3 regions of the Cryobacterium sp. 10I5 genome follow, and region 2 is predicted to be linked to each of the others. Evidence: predicted binding sites of a transcription regulator. Region 2 holds the regulator's gene; each other region holds the start of a gene.

Region 1 (6,015 bases), on a different contig from region 2:
TCGCCGCGATGGTCTTCATCTGGCTGCAGCTGCCCGTTGTCGCGCAGTCGACGGTGCTCTGGATCGGCTGGCCAATCCTCGGAGTCACCACGATCATCCAGACCCTCACCATGTTCGGCACGCTCGTCAAGCGACACCGGGGCTACCGGGTGTGATCGCTCTACTCGAAGACGGGGCGCTCGAGACGCTGCTCAACCAGGTGGGCGGCGACACCTCGCTGCGCCACCGTTTCCTGCGCGACTTCGTCGCCCTGTGGCCGAGCCGGGCCGAGCGGCTCGCAGAGTCCCTCGCCCGGCCGGACCTCGAAGAAGCGCACGTCGTCCTCCTCAGCATCCGGTCGACGAGCACGATGGTGGGAGCCGTCGTGCTCGAAGCGACCGCTGCCCTCGTGCACACTGCGCTGGCGCGCAATGACGTGCCCGGCTGCCTGCGGCACCTTCCGCGTCTCATCGAGGTCGGGGAAGCGACCTGTGCCGAACTCGCCGTGCTGGCGACCACGGCAGAAGATGCCGAGCGCACGCAGAAGGCCTGGCAGGAGCAGCAAGCGCAACAACAGGCCCACCACGGGCAGCAGTCCCATGACGGTGACCATGCGGCGCCGCCGCGCCGCTGGGAATTCCCCGCGCAACGCGCGCAACACTGAAGCAGGGACGGGCCTCAGGCCCGCCCCTGCACGGCTTCGGCGAAGAGCCGAACCTCAGTCGTCTTCGGAGGCCGCCAGCCGGTAGCCGACACCGCGCACGGTCTCGAGCCACCGCGGGGTCGTGAGACTGTCGCCGAGCTTGCGGCGGAGGTTGCCCATGTGCGCCTCGACGGCACGCTTGTCGGCCTCGTTCACGTAGTACGCGGTCACGTAGCTTTCGCCGCGCAACAGGAGCGCGAGGTCGGCCTTGCTGCGCACCCGGCGCTTGGAGTCGAGCAGAGCCGCGAGCAGGTCGAATTCGGTGCGGGTGAGGTCGAGCTCCGCCGTGCCGAGCACTGCGAGACGCATCTCCGGGCTGAGGCGCAGGCCGTTGTGCTCCATCCAGTCCGCTGCATCCGGAACCGGGGCCTGCGGCTCGATGAGTGCCAGCGCGTTCGAAGGGGTGGATGCCGGCGGCTGGGCCACCGGGGGAGCCGCAGGGCTCGGTGCGGGCACCCAGCCCTGCGGGGGCGCAGGCGTGTACTCGATCGGGGCCGGTGCCCAACCCGACGGCGCGACGACGTAGCCGGGTGGCGGGGCCTGCTGGTACTGCGCAAGCGGTACGGCCTGCGCGGGCGGGGCCTGCTGGTACTGGGTCGGCGGAGCCTGCTGGGTCGGCGGAGCCTGCTGGTACTGCGGGGCCTGAGCCTGCTGCGCCGCCTGCTGGTACGTCGTCGGCTGCGCGGCGGGCGGTTGCTGGTACTGCGGAGCCGAGGCAGCGGGCCGGTATTCGACCGGCGGCGCGGGCGCATACTCTGACGCGGATGCGGCCTGAGCGTACTCGGCGCCGGAGTGCTCTGCGGCCGCATGCTCGGCTGGAGCGGCCGGGTAGGCCGGGTAGGCCTGGGAACCGGAGTCGTCGGAGCCGTCCGCGGCTGCGGCATCCGCATAGGTCGAGGACGGTGAGACGAGGGCCTGGCGGGGGCGTCGCATCATCGCGTCGATCCGGGCGCGCAGCTCGCGCGGGCGGAACGGTTTGGTCATGTAGTCGTCGGCGCCGGCCTCGAGGCCCTGGAGGGTGTCGATTTCCTCGTCGCGCGCGGTGAGCATCACGATGTAGGTCGAGCTGAAGGCGCGAATGCGCTTCGCCGTCTCCAGGCCGTCCATGCCCGGCATACTCACGTCGAGGGTCGTGACGATCGGGTCGTACGCTCGCACCGCGCGCACGCCGTCGACACCGTTGCTCGTCGCAATCGCGTCGAAACCGGCCTGGGTCAGAACGGCCTCGAGGAGATGACGGATATCGTCGTCGTCCTCGATGATGACGGCAACGCGTCGCTCACTCTCCGTTGTTTCCATATCTATCTCCTAGCTGGATCGGCCTGCGACCGAAATCGAACAATGAACGGTGTGCTGTCGAAGTGTGGTGCGCCGGCACCGGGGCCTACCATCCGGCGGCCCTTGTGAGCGCGAGTGCCTGGGCGTTCCACCAGTCCCCAGCGGTAGGGCCGCCGTTGCAGGTTCCGTCGCTCTCGCCCGGCTGCTTGATCCAGAGGTTGGCATCCTGGGCGCCCTGGTTCGTGACGACGGAGGGCAGGACCCCGAGGGCGCGGCCGGGGGGATTGCACCACTCGCCGTTCGAGCCCGCGCCGTTGCGGGAGGTGTCGATGACGTAGTGGGCGCCGTTGGTGAGGCTGGAGAGCTGCTGTGCGTACGTGTGCTCGGCCGCTGAGTCCATGTAATTCGAGACGTTGGTGGCGAAACCGCGCACGGATGCGATGCCGGAGCGGTTGAGCAGCCCGGCCATGGCGGACGGGGCGATCCATTCGGAGTGGCCGGCGTCGAGATAGACGGTGGCCCGCGTCGGCGCGAGGAGGTCGACGGCGGTGTGCACCTCGTGTACCCGCTCTTCGACGTTGTTGCACTGGGTGGCGAGGCTGAGCGCGTCGGGCTCGAGGATCACCACGGCCTCGCGCAGCGTCAGGCTCGTTGCGATCGCCTGAACCCAGCCGGGGTATTCGAGTACCGAGAGCCCGCCGGCGGAGAAGTTGCCGCAGTCCCGGTTGGGGATTCCGTAGACGACGAAGACGGCGGTCTTCCCTTTTTTGACCGCGGCGTCGGTGATCGTCGCGACCTCGGCACCGACCGTGTCGAGCGGATACTTTTCCGGTGTCAGCCAGATCGCCGCCGGCTGGTCGGCGAGCCGGTTCAGGGCGGTCGCTTCGGCTGAACTTGCCCCGGACCGTTCGGCTGCAGCCGCTGCGGCCTGTGATGCCGACGACGACGGGTTGACATAGAACGTCGTCGTCGCGAGCGGGTTCACGGTCTGACCTCCCGGTACCTGAAGGGCGAAGAGGCTGACAAAAGCGCCGAGGGCAAGGACGGGCAGCGCCAGGGCGATGATGCCGAGGACGAGACCTGTACGCGAGCCGGACGAATGCACGAACCCACCCTATAGGGGGGGTTCGACAAATATGTTACGCAGGAGTATCGTCTGACAGTTCATTGCCCGTTTAAGGGCTTTGTCTCGCTGCCCGAACGGGGTGATCAACGGGATGGGGACGCGGTCAGGCGCCCGGGCGCGCGGCGTTACACTCGAACGTGTGAATCCAATGGCGCAGGTTGATGTCGTACTCATTGGGGGCGGCGTCATGAGCGCCACTCTCGGCACCTTGATCAAACAGGTGCAGCCCGACTGGAGCATTGAGGTCTACGAGCGACTCGGCGAGGTCGCCCAGGAGAGCTCGAACCCCTGGAATAACGCGGGGACAGGACACGCCGCCCTGTGCGAGCTCAACTACATGCCCCAGGCGAAGGACGGCAGCGTCACCGCCGACAAGGCCGTGAGCATCAACGAGCAGTTCCAGATCAGCCGCCAGCTCTGGTCGTCCCTGGTCATCGACGGCGTCCTGCCCGAGCCGACGAAGTTCATCAACTCGACTCCGCACATGACGTTCGTGCACGGCAAGTCCAACGTCGAGTACCTGCGCAAACGGTTCGCGGCGCTCAAGGACCAGCCGCTGTTCCACGGGATGGAATACAGCGAGGATCCGGCTGTCATCGGCACCTGGGCCCCGCTGCTCACGAAGAACCGGCCGAAGAACCAGCGCATCGCCGCGACCCGGATCGAGTCGGGCACCGACGTCGACTTCGGAGCTCTCACCCGTTACCTCTTCGACGACCTCGCAACCAAGGGCGTCGGCGTCCACGTCAACCAGCAGGTCACCGGCGTGAAGAAGCTGACCGACGGCACCTGGCGCCTGAACCTCCGGCGTCTCGTCGGCGGGCACCCCAGCACGGTCAAGGCGCGCTTCGTGTTCGTGGGTGCCGGAGGCGGTGCGCTGGCCCTGCTGCAGCAGAGCGGCATCCCCGAGGTGCGAGGCTTCGGCGGCTTCCCGATCAGCGGCCAGTTCCTGCGCACGACCAATCCTGCGGTCGTCGCCGAGCACCAGGCGAAGGTCTACGGCAAGGCGGCCGTCGGCGCGCCGCCGATGTCGGTTCCGCACCTCGACACCCGGCACGTGGAGGGAGAGGCCTCTCTGCTCTTCGGACCCTTCGCCGGGTTCACCCCCAAGTTCCTCAAGTCGAGCACCTGGTTCGACCTTCCCTTCTCGGTACGCGGGCACAACATCGGCCCGATGCTCGCCGTCGCCCGGCACAACGTCGGCCTGATGAAGTACCTCTTCGGAGAGGTCTTCGCCTCCCGCGCCACCAAGCTCAAGGCCCTGCAGGAGTTCATGCCGACGGCGAAGATGGCCGACTGGGAGCTCATCACCGCGGGCCAGCGCGTGCAGGTCATGACGAAGGACCCGAAGGAAGGCGGCGTGCTGCAATTCGGCACCGAAGTCATCACCTCGGCCGACGGCAGCATCGCCGGCCTGCTCGGCGCGTCCCCCGGGGCGTCGACCGCGGCTCCGATCATGGTCGACCTGCTCCAGCGCTGCTTCCCCGAGCAGTACCCCGCCTGGGAGCCTCGCCTCCGCGAACTGATCCCGAGCCTCGGCACGACCCTGTCGGACGACCCCGCCCGTGCCGCGGCATCCCTCGCCGCGACCGCGGCGACCCTGCACCTCACCAACCCCTGACGAATTCGACGGAGTTTGTGAGTTTTTTTGACGTGAGCGTGCGGTTTCGGCCCGTTCTAGACAAAATCTCCGTCGAATCGGTGAGGGCGGATGCCGCCCCACCCTTGCGCAGATATCGAACGTGTGTTCGAATGTGGGTATGCGGTGGAGCGGGCAGGAACTCACGACGGAACAGGCGGGAGCGCTTCCCGGCCTTGCCCGGCTGAACAACCTGGTGCGGAGCGTGCGGACGCCCGAGTTCGCGGGGATCACCTTCCACGAGATCCTGGCCAAGTCCGCGCTCAACCGGGTGCCCGGCCAGAGCGCCATGCCGTTCGGCTGGACGATCAACCCCTACCGGGGCTGCTCTCATGCGTGTACATACTGCCTGAGTCCGGAAACACTCATCCTGATGGCCGACGGGCGGCAGAAGCCGCTCTGGCAGGTCAGGGTTGGCGATGCGATCATGGGCACGGAGACCGTCGGTGCCTACCGGCGGTATGTGCAAACCACAGTGCTCGCTGCGTGGGACACCCGAAAGCGCGGCTACCGCGTCACCCTCGCGGACGGAACCGAGGTCGTGGCCAGCGCAGACCATCGCTTCCTCACCGAGCGTGGCTGGAAGTTCGTCACCCGCGCCACGCGCGGGGACGGCCAACGTCCCTACCTGACCGAGAACAACAAACTCATGGGTTTCGGGCTCAACGGGCTGACTCAGGCGACACAGCCGAACTACTTCGCGCCGAGCTACCGACGGGGGTACTTGACCGGAATGATTCGCGGTGACGGAATGATGATCTCTCGCGACTATCCACGTCGGGCCGGCGGCGGAAACAAAGTGCGGCTCTTCCGGCTTGCCTTGACCGACGTCGAGGCGCTCAACCGCTCGCGCCTGTTCCTCGAACAGGAGGGAGTGGTCACGCAGACTCGCCCATTCTCCGCACCATCCCTCACCAGGCGCGCCCTGACCTCGATCTACTCCGGCAAGGCCGCGTCGTTCGCCCGGATAACGGAGCTCATCCGCTGGGTTGACGACCCCGACGACGATTGGCATGCCGGGTTTCTGGCCGGTGTCTTCGATGCCGAAGGGTCGTGTTCGCAGGGCGTTTTGCGGATCAGCAACAAGGACGCGACGATCCTCGCGAACATTCAGTCGTCTCTGTCCGCACTGGGAATTGATCACGTCTTGGAGGGTGCGCGCCCGAACGGCGTTCGCTGTGTTCGGGTCACCGGCGGGCTGCCGATGCGTTCTCGGTTCTTCAGTCTCGTAGGGCCAGCGATCGACCGGAAACTGTCCATCGCCGGTGCCGCCGTGAAATCCGCGGCGCT
Region 2 (6,015 bases):
AGGTGCTCGACGGCTGCGGCCTGCTCGGCGCACCGACGCCGGTTCGGGCGCACACGGGACTGCCGGCGGCCGTGTAACCGCCGCCCAGCGGCCCCACCCCGGTCGCCGCCACAATTCTCACTCTCCGCCGAACGCCGGCTCGTGCCCCGGAGTTCCGTCGCGCCCGAAAGCGCGCCGGCCGACACCCCAGCCTTCTCTCAGACCACCGTCCACCATCCGCTTCACCGCCCCATCACCGCAAAGGAAACGTCATGACCCCCACCGCCCCGTTCCCCACCGGCACGATCCTCGGCTACCCGCGCATCGGCCCGCGCCGCGAGCTCAAGAAAGCCGTCGAATCTTTCTGGGCCGGCACGTCGACCGCCGCCGAGCTCGAGGCCACCGCTGCCGGACTCCGCCAGGCCACGCGCGACCGCCTCGCCGCCCTCGGTCTCGGCCGCACCGACTCCGCCATCCCCGAGTCCTTCTCCTACTACGACCAGATGCTCGACGCACTCTGCACGGTCGGCGCCGTGCCCGCCCGCTTCGCCGGGCTCGTCGACGCTGACGGACACATCGACCTCGCCGGATACTTCACCCTCGCTCGCGGCGAAGGGGACAGCCTTCCGCTCGAAATGACCAAGTGGTTCGACTCGAACTACCACTACCTCGTTCCCGAGATCGGCCCGGACACCGAGTTCTCCCTCTCGAGCGACCGGATCGTGCGCGAGTTCGAGGAAGCGCGCTCGGCCGACTTCCTGACCCGGCCCGTCATCGTCGGCCCGGTCACCTTCCTGCTGCTCAGCAAGCCGAGCGACGAAGCCCCCGCGGGTTTCCGGCCGCTCGACCGGCTCGACGACCTCATCCCCGTCTACGCGACCCTGCTGCAGCGCCTCGCCGACGCAGGCGCCGAATGGGTCCAGCTCGACGAACCGGGTCTCGTCAGCGAGAGCATCGACGTGCCCCGCGCCGATACCCTCAGCGCCGTGCAGTGGGCATACGGGACCCTCGGCCACCTCGCCCAGCGCCCGGCGATCTTCATCGCCGCACCCTATGGCAGCCTCGGCGACGCCCTGCCCGTGCTCGCCGCTGCGCCCATCGAGGCCATCGGCCTCGATCTCGTCCGCGGCGCACTGCCGGCGCCCGTCCCCGGCCTGGACGGGAAGACCCTCGTCGCCGGTGTCGTCGACGGGCACAACGTCTGGCGCGGCGACCTGGCGGATGCCTTCACGAGCGTCACCGGACTGGGCGCGCTGTCGACGCGGGTCGCCGTCTCAACCTCGACGAGCCTGCAGCACGTCCCGCACACGATCGCTGATGAGCCCGCACTCGGTGCCGAGCTCCTGAGCTGGCTCGCCTTCGCCGACGAGAAGGTCGGCCAGGTCGCGACCCTCGCCCGTGGGCTGGCGGAGGGCCGGGAGGTTATCGCCGCCGAACTGGACGCCGCGACCGCGGCACTGGCCGCCCGCAGCTCCGCTCCCGGCGTCCGTGATGGCGAAGTCCGGGCCCGCGCCGCGGAGCTCACCGACGCCGCATACCGGCGTGGCGCCTACGCTGACCGGCTTGTCGCCCAGGAGACCGCGCTTGCGCTGCCCTTCCTGCCGACGACGACCATCGGCTCCTTTCCGCAGACGGGGGAGATCCGTCGCGCCCGCGCCCGCTTCCTGAAGGGAGTGCTCACGGCCGACGAGTACCGCGACCTGATGCGCGCGGAGATCGCCCGGGTCGTCGCCCTGCAGGAGGAGCTCGGCCTCGATGTGCTCGTGCACGGGGAACCCGAGCGCAACGACATGGTGCAGTACTTCGCCGAGAACCTCGACGGCTTCGCGGTCACCGACAACGGCTGGGTTCAGTCCTATGGCAGCCGGTGCACGCGTCCGTCGATCCTCTGGGGCGATGTGTCCCGGCCGAAGCCGATCACCGTCGAGTGGTCGACCTACACGCAGGGGCTGACCGCGAAGCCGGTCAAGGGCATGCTGACCGGCCCGGTGACCATCCTCGCCTGGTCCTTCGTGCGCGACGACCAGCCCCTCGGTGAGACGGCACGTCAGGTCGCCCTCGCCCTCCGCGACGAGATCGCCGACCTCGAGGCCGCCGGAATCGGCATCGTCCAGGTCGACGAGCCCGCACTGCGCGAACTGCTCCCGCTCGAGAAGGCCGGGCACGCCGACTACCTCGACTGGTCTGTCGGCTCGTTCCGGCTCGCGACCGCCGGCGTGCGTGACGCCACCCAGATCCACACCCACCTCTGCTACTCAGAGTTCGGCGTCGTGCTGGAGGCGATCCGCGCCCTGGATGCCGACGTGACGAGCATCGAGGCCGCACGCTCCCGCATGGAAGTCGTCACGGACATCCAGGCCAACGGCTTCGACCACGGCATCGGCCCGGGCGTCTACGACATCCACTCGCCGCGGGTGCCGGGCGTTGCCGAGCTCACGGACTTGCTCGACCGGGCCGTCGCGGCCATCCCGGCCGGCCAGGTGTGGGTGAATCCGGACTGCGGGCTCAAGACCCGCGGCTACGCCGAGACGGTCGAGTCCCTGACCAACATGATCGAGGCGACCCGCATCGTGCGCGCCCGCCTCGCCGCAGGAGTCCCCGCTCGCGCCTGACCAGGTCCGGGCGCCGCTTCGCGCCAGACCCGCCACGCGACAGACCCGCCAGACGCGCCAGACGCGCCAGTTCAGCCGCTTCGCGCCAGCTCCCGTTCTCCGCGCTCCAATTCCGCCGTTTCGCGCCAGGCATGCCTGGCGCGAAACGGCGCAGTTGGCGCGCGCCAAATCGTGGTGCGCGCCGGAGTGCGATCGTGCGCCGGGTTGAGAGCGAGCGCGGTCGATCGAGCGAGCGCGGAGGATAGACCGAGCGCGGCAGCTAAAGGGAACGCAGGACGGCGACGATCTTGCCGAGGATCTCGGCGTGGTCGCCGAGGATCGGCTCGAAGTTGGTGTTCCTCGGCAGCAGCCAGGTGTGGCCGTCGCGCTGCCGGAAGACCTTGACCGTCGCTTCGCCGTCGAGCATCGCGGCGACGATCTCGCCGTTCTCCGCGGTCTTCTGCTGGCGGACGACGACCCAGTCGCCGTCCATGATCGCGGCGTCGATCATCGACTCACCGACGACCTTGAGCATGAACAGCTCGCCCTTGCCCACGAGCTGGCGCGGGAGCGGGAAGATCTCGTCGACCTGCTGGTCGGCCATGATCGGCACACCGGCGGCGATCCGACCGACGAGCGGCACCATGGCCGCGTCGCCGACCGGGGTTCCCTGCTGGAAGTTTTCCGCGGCTCCGGCGGCGGTGTCCTCCGGAGACTGCGGCAGCTCGATCAGCACCTCGAGCGCCCGGGGCCGGTTCGGGTCCCGGCGCAGGTAGCCGCTCAGCTGGAGCTGGTTGAGCTGGTGGGTGACGCTCGACAGCGAAGACAACCCGACGGCGTCACCGATCTCCCGCATGCTCGGCGGATAGCCCCGCTGGCCGACGGAGCGCTGGATGACGTCCATGATCGCGCGCTGCTTGTCGCTGAGGCTCTTCCTCCGACGTGTCCCACCGCGTTCGGGGGAACTGGCGGTCAACGGGGTCACGCTGTCCTGGGTCACGATGTCGCTCCTGTCGGTGGCGGTGGGCGGTGGCGGGCGGTCGTCCCGGCGGATGCCGTGAGGCGACCGTATCCGAATGTCAGTGGTCGCTGGTTGAGTTCACACCAGTCAATCGAAACTGTAACCAGTGCGGGGCGATGTGCAGACATTCATTCGAGTGTGTCGTGTACTTCACCCCAATAATAACCGGAGGAAGTCTTGATTGTTCGAACAATCGAATATATATTCGGAACATAGCTTCGTATCCGGCTCTCCCGGCCGAGAGCCGGATACGAATACACAGGAGGCAGACATGAGCACAACAATCGAGCTGGTCCCGGGGGCGCACACCCGGCTGCGCATCACGCGGCGCGGTCGTGCCGTGCTGACCGCGATCGCCGGCGTCCCCCTCGTCGTGGGCGCGCTGGCCATCGCCCTCAACGGCGGCCTCGCCGCCGCCGACGGCAGTACGTTGAGCGGCGCCAGCGGAAGTGCGACGACGTTCGACTACGTCACGATCCAGTCGGGCCAGTCGTTGTGGCAGCTTGCAAAGCGCATCGCGCCCGCCGCCGACCCGCGCGAAGTCATCGCCGAGATCGTCAACCTGAATCAGCTGCCCTCCGAGAGTGTGCAGCCGGGCCAGCGCCTGGCCCTCCCTGCCGAATACTGAACCTGCCGAATACTGATCCAGCCGGATCCTGAAGTAGTCGGATCCTGAACCAGCCGGATCCTGAACCACCGGCGATAACGCCCACCGGTGCTGAAGCCCATCAGTATTATGGGGGGAGTGACCAGTCTCAACGACCTGCCCCTCCGCGACAATCTTCGCGGGCTCACTCCCTATGGGGCACCGCAGCTGCACGTGCCGGTCGCTCTCAATGTGAATGAGAACACCCACGGGATCCCCGAGGACGTGGCCGTCGACATCGCAGCAGCCCTGGCCGCCGCGATCCGCGGGATCAACCGGTACCCGGACCGCGAGTTCACGGAACTGCGCGAGGCGATGGCCCGCTACCTCGGTCACGGTCTCACCCGCCAGAACATCTGGGCGGCCAACGGCTCCAACGAGGTCCTCCAGCAGGTGCTGCAGGCCTTCGGCGGGCCGGGACGCACCGTCCTCGGGTTCGCCCCCACCTATTCGATGTACCCATTGCTCGCCTCGGGCACCGGAACGCGCTGGGTCGCCGGTGACCGCGACGCCGACTTCGAACTCACCCCGGAACGCGCCGTCGACTGGGTCAACCGGGTCAACCCCGACCTCGTCTTCCTGTGCTCCCCGAACAACCCGACCGGGACCCCGCTCTCGCTCGACGTGATCGCGGCGGTCTACGACGCCTGCGACGGCATCGTGGTCGTCGACGAGGCCTACGCCGAATTCGCCCCGGTGGGGACGGCATCCGCCCTCACCCTGCTGCCCGGGCGTGAACGCCTGCTCGTCTCCCGCACGATGAGCAAGGCCTTCGCGTTCGCCGGAGCCCGGGTGGGCTACCTCGCGGCCGACCCGGCCGTGACGGATGCTCTGCGCCTCGTTCGCCTGCCGTACCACCTCTCCGCGCTCACCCAGGCCGCGGCCGTCGCCGCGTTCGCGCACACTCCGGAGATGCTGCGCATGGTCGACGACATCCGCGGCCAGCGCGACCGCCTCGTCACCGAGCTGAGCCGGCTGGGCTACCGACCCTTGCGCAGCTGGAGCAATTTTGTGCTCTTCGGCGGCGTCGCCGACCCGCGCGCCACGTTCGAGGCGCTGCTCGCCGAGGGCATCCTCGTGCGCGACGTCGGGATCCCCGGCCACCTGCGGGTGACGGCAGGCACCGAGAGCGAGACGAGCGCTTTCCTCGACGCCCTCGAAGCGCTGGGCCACGCGTAACCGCCGGGGCCAATAAACTAGCGGCATGAGCTCACAGTCACCGGCCGCACCGTCAACGACCGCACAGGCGCGCATCGCACACCTGCAGCGGGAGACGAGCGAGTCGAGCATCGACCTGACGATCAACCTCGACGGCACCGGCGTCTCCGACATCCACACCTCGGTGCCGTTCTACGACCACCTGCTCACCGCGTTCGCCAAGCACTCCCTGACCGACCTCACGGTGCGGGCGACCGGAGACATCGAGATCGACGTGCACCACACCGTCGAAGACATCGGCATCGTGCTCGGACTCGCCATCCGGCAGGCGCTCGGCGACAAGTCCGGCATCTCCCGCTACGGCGACGCGCTCGTGCCGCTGGACGACGCCCTGGCCCAGGCCGTCGTCGACATCTCCGGACGACCGTACCTCGTACACACCGGGGAGCCGGCCGGCTTCGAGTTCCACCTCATCGGCGGGCACTTCACCGGCTCGATGGTACGCCACGTCTTCGAGGCGATCGCCTTCAATGCCGCGCTCACCGTGCACATCACCGTGCTCGGCGGCCGAGACCCGCACCACATCGCCGAGGCCGAATTCAAGGCCTTCGCCCGGGCAT
Region 3 (6,015 bases), on a different contig from region 2:
GGTCGTGCGCCTCGTCCGAGAGGCGGGACTGATCCCGCTCGGCAAGACCAACATGGACGAATTCGCGATGGGCTCCTCCACCGAGTTCTCCGCATATGGCCCGACCCACAACCCCTGGGACCTCGACCGGATCCCCGGCGGCTCCGGCGGAGGATCCGCCGCAGCTGTGAGCGCGTTCGAAGCGCCCCTCGCCCTCGGCAGCGACACCGGCGGATCGATCCGCCAGCCCGCCGCCGTCACCGGATCCGTGGGAGTCAAGCCGACCTACGGCGGCGTCTCCCGCTACGGGGCGATCGCCCTGGCCTCCTCCCTCGACCAGGTTGGCCCGGTCAGCCGTACCGTCTACGACGCCGCGCTGCTGCACGACGTGCTCAGCGGTCACGACCCGCTCGACTCCACCTCCCTGACCGACCGCTGGCCCTCGATGGCCGCCGCCGCGATCGCGGGCCGGGTCGACGGCGCCCTCACCGGCGTCCGGATCGGTGTCGTCAAGGAGCTGTCCGGCCCCGGGTTCCAGCCCGGCGTCCTGCAGCGCTTCAACGAGACCCTCGCGATGCTCGTCGCAGCCGGCGCCGAGATCGAAGAGGTCAGTGCGCCGAGCTTCGAATACGCCGTCGCCGCGTACTACCTGATCCTCCCTGCCGAGGCCTCGAGCAACCTCGCCCGCTTCGACTCGGTGCGTTTCGGCATCCGCGTGGACCCGGCGGAGGGACCGCTCACGAGCGAACGCGTCATGGCCGCGACCCGCGACGCCGGTTTCGGACCCGAGGTCAAGCGCCGGATCATCCTCGGCACCTACGCCCTGAGCGCCGGCTACTACGACGCCTACTACGGCAGCGCCCAGAAGGTGCGCACCCTGATCCAGCGCGACTTCGACGCCGCCTTCGAAAAGGTCGACGTCCTGCTTTCTCCGAGCGCGCCGACCACGGCGTTCAAGTTCGGCGAAAAGATGGACGACCCGATGGCGATGTACCTCAACGACGTCACCACGATCCCGGCGAACCTCGCCGGCATCCCCGGGATGAGCCTGCCGATGGGCCTCGCGCCGGAGGACGGCCTCCCGGTCGGGCTTCAGGTGATGGCGCCCGCCAAGCAGGACGCCCGCTTGTACACCTTCGGTGCCGCCGTCGAGCAGCTGCTCGAAGCGCACTGGGGACACACCCTGCTCAGCCTTGCGCCGAAGCTGGCGCCCACACAAATGTTCGCGAGCGAAGGGGGAGCCGTCTGATGAAGAAGGCTGAACTGATGGATTACGACAAGGCCCTCGAATTGTTCGAGCCGGTGCTCGGCTTCGAGGTGCACGTCGAACTCAACACCAAGACCAAGATGTTCTGCGGCTGCGCCAACGAATTCGGCCAGGGTGCGAACACGAACACCTGCCCGACCTGCCTCGGACTCCCCGGCGGGCTCCCACAGGTGAACGCCAAGGCGATCGAGTCGAGCATCCGCCTGGGGCTCGCCCTCGGCTGCGAGATCGCCGAATACTCCCGCTTCGCCCGCAAGAACTATTTCTACCCCGACACGGCGAAGAACTTCCAGACCTCGCAGTACGACGAGCCGATCGCGTTCAACGGGCAGTTGACGATCGAGCTCGAAAGCGGACGCCTGGTCACGGTCGACATCGAACGTGCGCACATGGAAGACGACGCGGGAAAGCTCACCCACGTCGGCGGCGCGACCGGCCGCATCCAGGGCGCCGACTACTCGCTCGTCGACTACAACCGCGGCGGCGTGCCCCTCGTCGAGATCGTCACCCAGATGATCGAGGGCGGCGAAGCCGACTCACCCGAGATCGGCCGCACCTATGTGGCCGCGATCCGCGAGATCGTCAAGGCACTCGGGGTATCCAACGCCCGGATGGAAGAGGGCAACGTGCGTTGCGACGCGAACGTGTCCCTGCGCCCGCGCGGCTCGGGAAAGCTCGGCACCCGCACGGAGACCAAGAACGTCAACTCGCTCCGCAGCGTCGAACGTGCCGTCCGCTACGAGATCCAGCGCCAGGCCGCGCTCCTCGCCGCCGGCGGAACCATCACGCAGGAGACGCGGCACTGGCACGAGGACACCGGAATCACGTCCGCAGGCCGGCCCAAGTCCGACGCCGACGACTACCGCTACTTCCCGGAGCCCGACCTCGTCCCCGTCGCGCCTTCCCGCGCCTGGGTCGAAGAACTCCGCGCGACCCTGCCGGAGCCGCCCGCCGCACGCCGCAAGCGCCTGCAGGCCGACTGGGGCTTCGCGAACCTCGAGTTCCAGGACGTGGTCAACTCCGACCTGCTCGACGCGGTCGAGGCCACCGTCGCCGCCGGGGCATCCGCCCAGTCGGCCCGCAAGTGGTGGACCGGCGAGGTCGCCCGCCTCGCGAACGTCGCGGGCGTCTCGGCTGACTCGCTCGTCGAGCCGGCGCAGCTCGCCGCGCTCATCGAACTCGTCACCGCGGGTACGCTGACCGACCGCCTGGCACGCCAGGTGCTCGAGGGCGTCATCGCCGGCGAAGGTACCCCACTCGAGGTCGTGGAGATCCGCGGCCTCGCCGTCGTCTCCGACGACGGCCCGCTCATCGAGGCCATCGACCTCGCGCTCGCCTCCCAGCCCGACGTCCTCGCGAAGATCCGCGACGGCAAGGTCCAGGCGGCCGGTGCCGTGATCGGCGCCGTCATGAAGGCCATGCGCGGGCAGGCGGATGCCGCTCGGGTACGGGAACTCGTACTCGAAAGGGCGGGAGCGGCGGAATAATGGCCCTCTGGAAGCGACGCGAGCCCGCGCCCGACGGGGCTGCGAGCCGCGCCGTCTTCGGCGTCGGTATGCAGGTTCTGGTGCGGCTCGACCGGAGTCGCTACCCGGAGTCAATGGTCGAAGACCCGATCGGCGTCATCGTCGGTGCGGGGGACTCCGACGGCGCAGCACTGTACGCCCCGGTCTCGGGTCGGGAGGCGATCTGGACCGTGCAGTTCGACGAGCCGTTCTATGGGCTCGACGGCTCGGGCCCGCACCTGTCTGCCCGGGTCGCCCAGGCCTCTCTCGAGCCGGCGCCGGAAGCGTGATGGCGATGAGCGCAGCCCAGGAACGTCCGGCACCCTCGAGCGCGGAGAGCCCCGCGACCCCCGCCGACATCCGCCGCTGGCGCCAGTACCTCGCCGACGAACGCGCTGAGGCCGCGGTATACCGCGACCTCGCCTCCCGGCGAACCGGTGAGGAGAAGGAGATCCTGCTCGCCCTCGCCGAGGCGGAAGCCCGCCACGAGGCACACTGGCGGGACCTGCTCGGTGACCAGGCCGGCCCGCCGAAACGTGGCGCGGTGCGCACCCGGTTCCTCGGGTTCCTCGCGAGACGATTCGGTTCGGTCTTCGTGCTCGCGCTCGCCCAGCGGGCGGAAGCGCGCTCGCCATACGATTCCGACGTCGACGCGACGAAGACGATGGCTGCCGACGAACGCATCCACGAGGAGGTCGTGCGCGGACTCGCTGCCCGGGGACGCCAGCGCCTCGCCGGGTCGTTCCGCGCAGCCGTGTTCGGCATCAACGACGGCCTCGTCTCCAACCTCGCCCTCGTGCTCGGTATCGGTGCGACCGGCGTCCCCGCGGCGACCATCCTGTTCACGGGCATCGCCGGCCTGCTCGCCGGCGCCCTGTCGATGGGTGCGGGAGAGTACGTCTCGGTGCGGTCGCAGCGGGAGCTGCTCGAGGCATCCACCCCCCAGGCGACCGCGCGCACGGTGCTCTCGCACCTCGACCTCGCCGCCAACGAGCTCACGCTCGTCTACCGCGCGCAGGGCATGGCGGCGGAAGAGGCCGAGGCGCAGGCCCATGAGGTGCTGCGCACCCTGACCATGGCTACCGGACCGGTTTCGGTTGCCGCCCCGGTCCCGGGCGCCGACACGGCGCATGGGGCACTCGACCCCGCGACCGACGAGCACGAGGCGATCGGAACCGGCTGGGGCGCCGCGTCCTCGAGCTTCTGCTTCTTCGCCTCCGGTGCCATCCTCCCCGTGTTGCCGTACCTTTTCGGACTCGAAGGCCTCGCGGCGATCGTGGTCGCGTCCGTGCTCGTCGGACTCGCCCTCCTCGCGACGGGCGCGATTGTCGGTCTGCTCTCCGGCGGGCCGCCCCTCCGGCGTGCGCTTCGCCAGCTGCTGATCGGCTTCGCGGCCGCCGGCGTCACCTACGTGCTCGGCCTGCTCTTCGGCACCTCGCTCGGGTAGCGCCTTCGGGAGCGATCCGCGGGCGGGGTGTCGGTCTCCGCGCTGCGCCCGAGGTCGCTGCACGGCCATCCACAGCGCGCGGAGTATCACCGCTCGTCCGCGGTGTTGCCGACTGACGCCTCTGGCGTGCACGCGGTGGCTAACTCAGGAAATTCTTTGCGTCGGGTGGGATCGGCCGCACTGGTCCGCGGGCCTGTGTCGCTCGCCCGGGTGGATCTCCTGAATTAGCCACCACGAGCTCGGTGCATTCGTTTTCAGGTATGAAAATCGGGCTGGACAGCCTGAAATTATGTGAGTAAGTCTCGCATTCCTGTTCGATTCGGGGTAGAATCGGGGTATGGCAGGAGCTTCGGATCCCCAGTCACACACCCCGCAGACACCCGATTCCGGGGCCGCGGGGGATCAGCCCATCACGGTGGGCCCCGCATCCGGTGAGGCGTCCGCCGAATCCCCGAACGCGCAAGCCGGGTCAGCCCATCCGGTCGCGGTTGCCGAGGGTTTCGAGGGCGCTGAGGGGCTGGCCGGGTCGGTTCCATCGGTTCATGCGGATGCTGTCGCCCGGCTAACCGAAGCGCGTTCAGCTCTCGCAGACGCACTGGCGGCGATCCCAGTGGGACTGCTCAGCGATGCGGAAGCGGTCACGACACTCAAGGAGGTGGAGGCCATCGGCCGGACCGTCGACGCGGCCCGGGTGAATACCGCGACGGATGTGGACCGGCGGGCCCGGGTGCTCGGCCGGGAAGGCCTGGCCTGGAAGATGGGCTGCCGGGGGCCGTGGGATGTACTTACCCGGGTGACGCGGGTGTCGGCCCGGGAGGTGAAGCGGCGGACGAAGCTCGGGGATGCGGTGTTGCCCCGCCGGGCGGGCCTGGCGGTGTTGCCGCCGTTGTTCCCGGTCGTGGGCGCCGCGCTGGCGGCGGGGGATATCGGGGTGGAAGCGGCCGAGCTGATCACCACGGGGCTCGGGGCGGTCAGTCACCGGACGGTCCCGGCGGAGGTCGAGGTCGCCGAGCGGGCCCTGGTCGCCACGGCGGCCGGGCGGATCACCCCGGAGACCGAGATCCTCGCCGGCGCCGGGGTGCCCGCGGCCGCGGACCTGATCCGCGGCATGGTCCTGCAATGGCAGGCCATCCTCGACCCCGACGGGATGCTCCCGCAGGAAGACCTGTTCGAGGCGAAGTCCAACATCGGCTTCGGACAATTGAAGAACGGCCTGTACCCGGTGAAGGGCGGGGTGACGCCGGAACTCTACGGGATGATGAACACCCTCTTCGACGCCTTCCTCAGCATCCACGCCCGGCCCGCATTCCCCACCGAGGAGGAGCAGTCGCGGATGGACTCGGGGCAAATGATCCCCGGCGCCGAGACCGAGGACACCGGCACCGGCCCGGAACTGGACGTGATCGAAGCGGAGCTGCGGGAGCGTCGCGCCGATACCCGCACGGGCGGGGAGAAACGCGCGGACATCCTCCGGGCCCTAATCGAGCACGCCGCCCGGGACGAGGACACGCCCAGCATGGGCGGGTCGGCGCCGACGGTGATGCTACACGTGAACGCGGCCGACCTCGCCTCCGGGGTCGGCGTCGGGTGGATCGACGGGGTCGAGGCGCCGGTGTCTTTGAAGACGGTGCATCAGCGGATCTGTGACGGCGGCTTCCAAGGGGTCCTGTTCGGGGAAAACAACCAGGTACTCAAACTCGGTCCGGAACGAAGGTACTTCAACCGGGCGCAACGCCGGGCGATCACCGCCCGCGACGGCGGCTGCATCATCCCCGGCTGCACAGCCCCCGCACACTGGGCCGAAGTGCACCACGTGA

What was found. Region 2 encodes LexA, which represses DNA repair genes until DNA is damaged. Its sites were predicted from a motif close to TCGAACANNTGTTCGA; they were not measured.
Region 1: a site for LexA is predicted at 4,823-4,838, ahead of QN350_RS13970 (intein-containing Rv2578c family radical SAM protein). Genes of this name have one in related genera too.
Region 3: a site for LexA is predicted at 4,501-4,516, ahead of QN350_RS01840 (HNH endonuclease signature motif containing protein). Genes of this name have one in related genera too.

Annotation. Positions count from the first base shown of each region.
Region 1 is NZ_JASJVI010000060.1:11,135-17,149, forward strand. Features, by position in the region: gene QN350_RS13940 (glycosyltransferase family 2 protein) at 1-155, shown strand, start outside; gene QN350_RS13945 (hypothetical protein) at 152-643, shown strand; gene QN350_RS20030 (response regulator) at 698-1,981, opposite strand; gene QN350_RS13960 (glycoside hydrolase family 6 protein) at 2,067-3,065, opposite strand; gene QN350_RS13965 (malate:quinone oxidoreductase) at 3,274-4,707, shown strand; gene QN350_RS13970 (intein-containing Rv2578c family radical SAM protein) at 4,847-6,015, shown strand, end outside.
Region 2 is NZ_JASJVI010000008.1:32,930-38,944, reverse strand. Features, by position in the region: gene QN350_RS04510 (methylenetetrahydrofolate reductase) at 1-77, shown strand, start outside; gene metE (5-methyltetrahydropteroyltriglutamate--homocysteine S-methyltransferase) at 252-2,591, shown strand; gene lexA (transcriptional repressor LexA) at 2,851-3,546, opposite strand; gene QN350_RS04495 (LysM peptidoglycan-binding domain-containing protein) at 3,863-4,219, shown strand; gene QN350_RS04490 (histidinol-phosphate transaminase) at 4,328-5,416, shown strand; gene hisB (imidazoleglycerol-phosphate dehydratase HisB) at 5,442-6,015, shown strand, end outside.
Region 3 is NZ_JASJVI010000003.1:40,201-46,215, reverse strand. Features, by position in the region: gene gatA (Asp-tRNA(Asn)/Glu-tRNA(Gln) amidotransferase subunit GatA) at 1-1,228, shown strand, start outside; gene gatB (Asp-tRNA(Asn)/Glu-tRNA(Gln) amidotransferase subunit GatB) at 1,228-2,733, shown strand; gene QN350_RS01850 (hypothetical protein) at 2,733-3,041, shown strand; gene QN350_RS01845 (VIT1/CCC1 transporter family protein) at 3,047-4,198, shown strand; gene QN350_RS01840 (HNH endonuclease signature motif containing protein) at 4,536-6,015, shown strand, end outside.